2 regions of the Lysinibacillus sp. NPDC093712 genome follow, and region 2 is predicted to be linked to the other one. Evidence: predicted binding sites of a transcription regulator. Region 2 holds the regulator's gene; the other holds the start of a gene.
What was found. Region 2 encodes CtsR, which represses protease genes until heat stress. Its sites were predicted from a motif close to ATGGTCAATAAAGGTCAAACA; they were not measured.

Region 1: a site for CtsR is predicted at 1,557-1,577, ahead of ACQKNX_RS15450 (ATP-dependent Clp protease ATP-binding subunit). Genes of this name have one in related genera too.

The regions. Positions count from the first base shown of each region.
Region 1 is NZ_JBNNUU010000003.1:587,113-590,538, reverse strand. It holds gene ACQKNX_RS15465 (prolyl oligopeptidase family serine peptidase) at 1-111, shown strand, start outside; gene ACQKNX_RS15460 (metal-sulfur cluster assembly factor) at 165-473, shown strand; gene ACQKNX_RS15455 (Crp/Fnr family transcriptional regulator) at 678-1,373, opposite strand; gene ACQKNX_RS15450 (ATP-dependent Clp protease ATP-binding subunit) at 1,638-3,426, shown strand, end outside.
Region 2 is NZ_JBNNUU010000005.1:63,232-66,657, forward strand. It holds gene ACQKNX_RS18260 (ATP-dependent Clp protease ATP-binding subunit) at 1-24, opposite strand, end outside; gene ACQKNX_RS18265 (protein arginine kinase) at 14-1,123, opposite strand; gene ACQKNX_RS18270 (UvrB/UvrC motif-containing protein) at 1,120-1,662, opposite strand; gene ACQKNX_RS18275 (CtsR family transcriptional regulator) at 1,676-2,146, opposite strand; gene ACQKNX_RS18280 (DUF4870 domain-containing protein) at 2,481-2,786, opposite strand; gene ACQKNX_RS18285 (class I SAM-dependent methyltransferase) at 2,902-3,426, shown strand, end outside.

The DNA.
Region 1 (3,426 bases), on a different contig from region 2:
GATGAAAATCCGAGCAACTTAAAATTTATTACAGATAAACATGCTGGTCATACTGTAACACGTGAAGGTATGTTGGCGGCAACCGATTGGCTTGCACAGCATTTGGCATAATAAGAACCATCTGCTATGATTAAGTTAACACTGTGACGAAAGGAGAAATACAGATGGATCAAGATATGAAAGACAGCATGTTTAGTGCATTAGAAAACGTAATCGACCCTGAGCTTGGTATTGATATCGTCAACTTAGGTTTAGTATATGATGTAGATTTAGATGACGAGGGGTCAGCAACAGTTACAATGACATTAACTTCAATGGGCTGCCCGATGGGACCGGTTATTGTCGATCAAGTAAATACAGCTATGAGTGAACTACCAGAGGTAAAAAGTACAAATGTAAATATTGTATGGAACCCACCTTGGTCAAAAGATAAAATGTCTCGCTATGCGAAAATGGCATTAGGTGTCCGCTAGTAGATTGACTTCTAATAATATGAATAAAAAATCCCTGCTTGCACATAACTGTAAGCGGGGATTTAATATTTATTTTGCTTTAACAGAAGTCCTCCGCTTTTATAGGGGAGACATGTCAAAGATGCACGGCATTCACTGAGCATTAAACCCTCGGCTTAATGAAACCTGCGAATGTCTCAAATACGTCACACCGTTGTTGATAAATCAGTCAATACGGCAAATTTGCAATGGGCAATTTTCACAGGCAATTTCATTTTTTAAATATTGTAAATCAAGAATTGTAATATAGCCTTTTTCGAAGGATAGAATGTGATGTTTTTTAAGATCGTTCAACATTCGGTTAATCATTTCTCTACTTGTAGCACATAAATTCGCAATTTCTGAATTTGTTAATGGTAAGTCGATAAAAATTGACTCATTTTCTAATGGCTTCCCATACGTATTTGAAAGGCGAATTAGCGTTGAAAATAAAGCTCCTTTTTTACCATTTAACACTAAATCACGTAGACGGCTTTGATATTTTAAATTTTCTGTTTGCAACCATTTCATATACTCTACCATTAAATGTGGCTGCTCCACTAATAGATGCTCTAATGATTTACGACTTAAAACATATAACGTTGAAGGTTCTAAAACTTTAGCTGTCATCGAAAAATAAGTGAGGTTACAAAATAATGAGCCTTCACCAATTATACTATCAGGACCGCAAATTCGAATTGTTAATTCCTTTCCATTTTCGGTTTCCTGGCTAATCGAAATAGCCCCTGTTTTAATATAATAAATTTCTTTAGCTCGTTCCCCTTCTAAGAAAATTTTACTATCTTTATTCACTTTAATAAAAACTCCATTATTTTTAAAAAGTGCATGCATTTTCTCTTGAATATTATCCATTAGTACCATATATCAAACACATCTCTTTCTTTTTGTAATAAAAATTACCTGTATTACAAAAGGATGACGATAATCATTTCGATATACTAAAACAACGAAACATACCACTATTATAACGTAATTTTCCATTTTTCAGTAAAAAATTTTTGAGCTTTTTTTTTGCTACGGTTTGTCGATTGTTGTAAAATAAAGTTAGTCAAAAAAGGTCAAACTTTTCATGAAATCAAAATAAGGGTAAAGATATAAAAAAGAAGAGAGAAGAGGAGTGCTACAATGCAATTTCAACAAACTGATGATAAAAAGCCATTAGAGCAATTTGGTCGTAACTTAGTTGAAGAAGTAAAAAACGGAAAAATGGACCCTGTAATTGGACGCGATGAAGAAATTCGCAATGTGATTCGAATTTTGACGCGTAAAACAAAAAATAACCCGGTCTTAATCGGTGAACCAGGAGTAGGTAAAACAGCCATTGTAGAAGGGTTGGCACAACGTATTGTGAAAGGTGATGTTCCAGAAGGATTAAAAGAGTGCGTATTGTACGAGCTTGATATGAGTGCATTAATAGCTGGTGCAAGTTATCGTGGTCAATTTGAAGAACGATTAAAGGGCGTACTAAAAGAGGTAAAAGAATCTGAAGGGCGCATTATTTTATTTATCGATGAAATCCATACAATTGTTGGGGCTGGTAAAACAGACGGAGCAATGGATGCCGGAAATATGTTGAAGCCTATGCTTGCACGTGGTGAACTCCATTGTATAGGAGCTACGACATTAGACGAATATCGTATGTATATTGAAAAAGATCCGGCTTTAGAACGCCGCTTCCAACAAGTGCTTGTTCGAGAACCGTCTATTGAAGATACCGTTTCTATATTGCGGGGCTTAAAAGAACGCTTTGAGCTGCATCATGCAGTACGTATTCATGATCGGGCTATTGTAGCGGCAGCAGAGCTTTCAAATCGCTATATTACAGAGCGTTTTTTACCTGATAAAGCGATTGATTTAATCGATGAGGCATGTGCGATGATACGAACAGAAATCGATTCGATGCCGCAAGAACTAGATGCGGTGACTCGTCGTATAATGCAGTTAGAAATTGAAGAACAAGCATTGCGTAAAGAAAAAGATGAAGCTAGTAAAAAACGTCTTGAGCAATTACAAGAAGAGTTAACAAAACTTAAAGATTCATCAGAAGGGATGCGAAAACAATGGGAAGCAGAGAAAGAAGCATTGCAAGGCATCCAGAAAAAACGTGAATCACTTGATAAATATCGTCGCGATTTAGACGAAGCGGAAAGTAAATATGATTTAAATAAAGCTGCTGAATTACGACATGGGAAAATTCCTGCACTTGAAAAAGAGATTCAAGAGATGGAGAAACATCTAGAAAATGGTAGTGAGACACGTATTTTGCGTGAAGAAGTCACATCTGACGAAATTGCATCAATTGTATCTCGTTGGACAGGTATCCCTGTAACAAAGTTAGTTGAAGGTGAACGTGAAAAATTACTGCGTTTAAAAGATACGTTACATGAACGGGTTGTAGGACAGGATAATGCTGTTCAGCTTGTTACAGAAGCAGTATGGCGTGCCCGAGCAGGCATTAAAGATCCACATCGCCCAATTGGTAGCTTTTTATTTCTAGGGCCAACAGGTGTGGGTAAAACAGAGCTCGCTAAGGCGCTGGCTGCACAGTTGTTTGATTCCGAGGAGCATTTTATTCGTATTGATATGAGTGAGTATATGGAGAAACATAGCGTATCACGTCTCGTTGGTGCACCTCCAGGCTATATCGGCTATGAAGAAGGTGGACAATTAACTGAAGCGGTTCGCCGTAATCCGTATTCTGTCGTATTACTCGATGAAATTGAAAAGGCTCATCCTGATGTAGCGAACATCTTATTGCAAATTTTAGATGATGGTCGCATTACAGATAGTCAGGGACGAATGGTGAATTTTACAAATACCGTAATTATTTTAACATCCAATATAGGCTCTAGCTATTTAATGGAAGCACAAGAAGATGATGCTGGAGTTGAAGATTTAGTTATGGTAGCGCTGC
Region 2 (3,426 bases):
TTGTGTAAAACGATTAAACATCATATGAATCCTCTCCTTTTCCCCCTATAATAGGCTTACTCTTAGTTTCTAGAAATAATGCCTCTCGCAACATTTTTGCTCGTGCTCTGTCTCGCTCAGCAGGCGGTAAAACCTCTCCTGCATAGTGCTGTAAAAAACCAGGCTGCATGCTGACAACGCATTCGTTTAAAGATGTTGCTTTAATATTATCAATCAACTGCAAATCCACTCCTAAACGTACATTTGATATGCAAGTAGCAGCTTCTTCACTTGTTAAAATTCGAGCATGTGTTAATGTCCCTAAAGCTCTATATACACGATCTTCTAAAGCAAGTTCCGCTTTTTCCATTAGCTTACTTCTTGCTTGTCGTTCTTTTTGAATTATTTTTTCTGCAACACTTTGGATGTCTGCTAAAATGTCTTCTTCTGTTTTTCCTAGTGTAATTTGATTTGATACTTGATAAATATTCCCTAAATTTTCACTACCTTCACCGTATATACCCCTAACGGTCATCCCTAAACGAGTCATTGCATTGATGATTTGATTCATCTGACCTGTCAATGTAAGCGCGGGAAGGTGCATCATAACAGAAGCACGTAATCCAGTACCAATATTGGTTGGACAACTTGTTAAATATCCAAAAGTATCACGAAACGCATATGGCAAGGCTCCTTCTAAGGCTCGATCAATCTTATTTGCTTGCTCGTAGGCCTTCTGAAGTTGAAAACTCGCCGTCATACATTGAATGCGTAAATGGTCTTCTTCGTTCACCATAATGCAAATAGATTCATCCTCAGACAGCAACATAGCGCCGACTTGCTCTTTTTTTGCAAGCTGTGGACTAATTAAATGCTTTTCAACTAAAATTTGTCGTTGTAACGATGTTAAATCTTTTATAGAAAAATAAGAATATCTTTCTTGAAGCTTGGAACTGTCCTGTATTGCATGGGTGACAGCCTGCTCTACCTGTAATGCTTCGTTTTCCGAGAAAACTAAAGGGAAACGAAAACCATCTAAGTTCCTCGCAAGGCGGATGCGTGTACTAATGACGATATCTGAATAATCATCCTCCATATCCATCCAGGCAGGTGTAGCACGCTCTAAAAACGATTCAATCATCATGACACATCACCACCTTCGAATTGTAGCTGTTGCTCAAGATTTTTTGCCTCGTCACGAAGCTTCGCCGCTTCCTCAAATTGCTCCTCGTCCACTGCAGCCTTCATGCGTTTTCGAATATCTTCAATTTGCTTTTTAATGACAAAAACATTGTTTTGAGCACCAGGCATTTTACCTATATGCTGAGGTCCTGCTTGAATACGATTAAACAGCTTTGGCAAATGCTCGCTAAACGTGTCATAACAACTAGGGCAACCAAATTTACCCTCTTTTAAAAATCGCTTATACGTAAATCCACATTGTGGACATGTTTGTTGCTGAGGTGGCGCTTGCTGTTTTTCACCGACTTTTTGCCATGTAGGTGAGCCAAACCAGTTGGATAATAATTGTTGAATCGATACAGGCTCTTGTTTAAACTCTGCATGAAACGGATGGAACTGTGAGGCACAGACATCGCAATAATGGTGTTCCACCTTCTGCCCATTTTGTACTTGTGTCACAGTTACTGTCGCATTGCGCTGCTTGCAATGTTCGCAAATCATTTCCATCACCTCTTTATTTTTGCTTTTCATATTTAATGGTTGTTAACATCGCTCGCAAAATTTTTGCACGAATGCTATCCCGTAAAGGTAGTTGTAAATCTAAAGTCGAACGATCAACCGCTGCTAACATTAATTTCGCTTCTCGCTTCGAAATTACCTGCTCATCAATCAAACGATATACTACACCCTCCGCAACCGTTTGGGAGGCTCCCCCTTCAATTTGCAAGAGCACATCATCTATCAAATCAATTTGTGAGTTTGCACGGACACGTAAAATACGAATGTATCCACCGCCGCCCCGTTTACTTTCAACAAGGTAACCCCGCTCAGCTGTAAATCTTGTATTGATCACATAATTTATTTGTGAGGGCACACATTGAAATTTATCGGCAATTTCACTACGTTTAATTTCAATATGCCCTTCTCCACCTAATTCAAGTACTTGCTTTAAGTAGCCTTCTATGATGTCTGAAATATTACGCACTTTAGGAATACACCTCGCTTACCTCACTGACTTTGACTATCTTTGACTATCTTTGAGTATATTATACAAAACGCTTGAAAATAATTGCAATTATTTCGCACAAAGATTTGTGTAAAGCGCATTGTTTAACAGATTGTCTACAAAAAAACAGCCGGTAGGGACATATTAACTTAATTATGATGTACATTTATATCTGTGTATTGTAAAAAAAGGAGTTGGGGTTAAAAAAGGCTTGTCCCTAATCATTAAAATTAGTTTTGCCTATAATGTACCCTTTTTGCTTATAGAAAAAACGCAAGCATATGCACATAGCATATACTTGCGTCATTAAAAATTATACCCAGCGTCCAACTATCGGGTAACGCCAAGGTTCCTCTGAAAATGCCTTCACGATTCCGATAATAGGTACGATGTAAACCATAGCGATGAAAATTAGTAAGAACGGTAAACCGATTAATACAAAAGATAGGATACTAGCAATTACTATCAATATGCCCATCACGATTTGGAACAATAAAGCTTGCACCGAAACACTTTTCACTTCTTCATCTGAACTAATTAGGAAAAATAAAATCGGCACTAAAAATGGCGCAAAAAACGCGCTGGCATGTATGATTACCTTAGACCATTTTGTTTCCATATATATCAACCTTCCTTTATGGTATGTCATTATTATTAATACTCCTATTTACGGAACTATACGCTAAATAGTTTCAAATGCTACTTAAATTTTTTTGAAAGGTAAGTGATACTAGATGGAATTTAATAGCACGCTTGCTAACGAATATGAAAAAGGCATCCGACGTACATTACCAAGTTACGATGCCATGCTGCGTTTAACGAAAGCTTTTTATCAATCCGTACTACAAGAAAAAGCTAGTTTTTTAGTTGTTGGCTCAGGTAGTGGTAATGAAATTATACAGTTAGCTGAGCAAAGACCCAATTGGTCATTTGTCGGTATAGATCCATCTGAAGCGATGTTGGAAATTGCAGAAAACCGTCTTCAATCATTATCAAATGATATTTCTTTACTACAAGGTACAATACTAACTGCATCGGTGCCTGCTACGAACTTTGATGCGGCTAGCTGTATACTAGTACTCCATTTTATTGAGTCATATGAGGAGAAACTTGCTACATTAAAAGGAATTGCACAACGCTTAAAATCAGGTGCACCATTCGTCCTTGTTTCGAAATACGGTCAACTGAACTCAACTGAAACAGAACTGCAATTTGATCTATGGCGCGCGTATTGGCAACAGCATACAAAACTTTCAGCC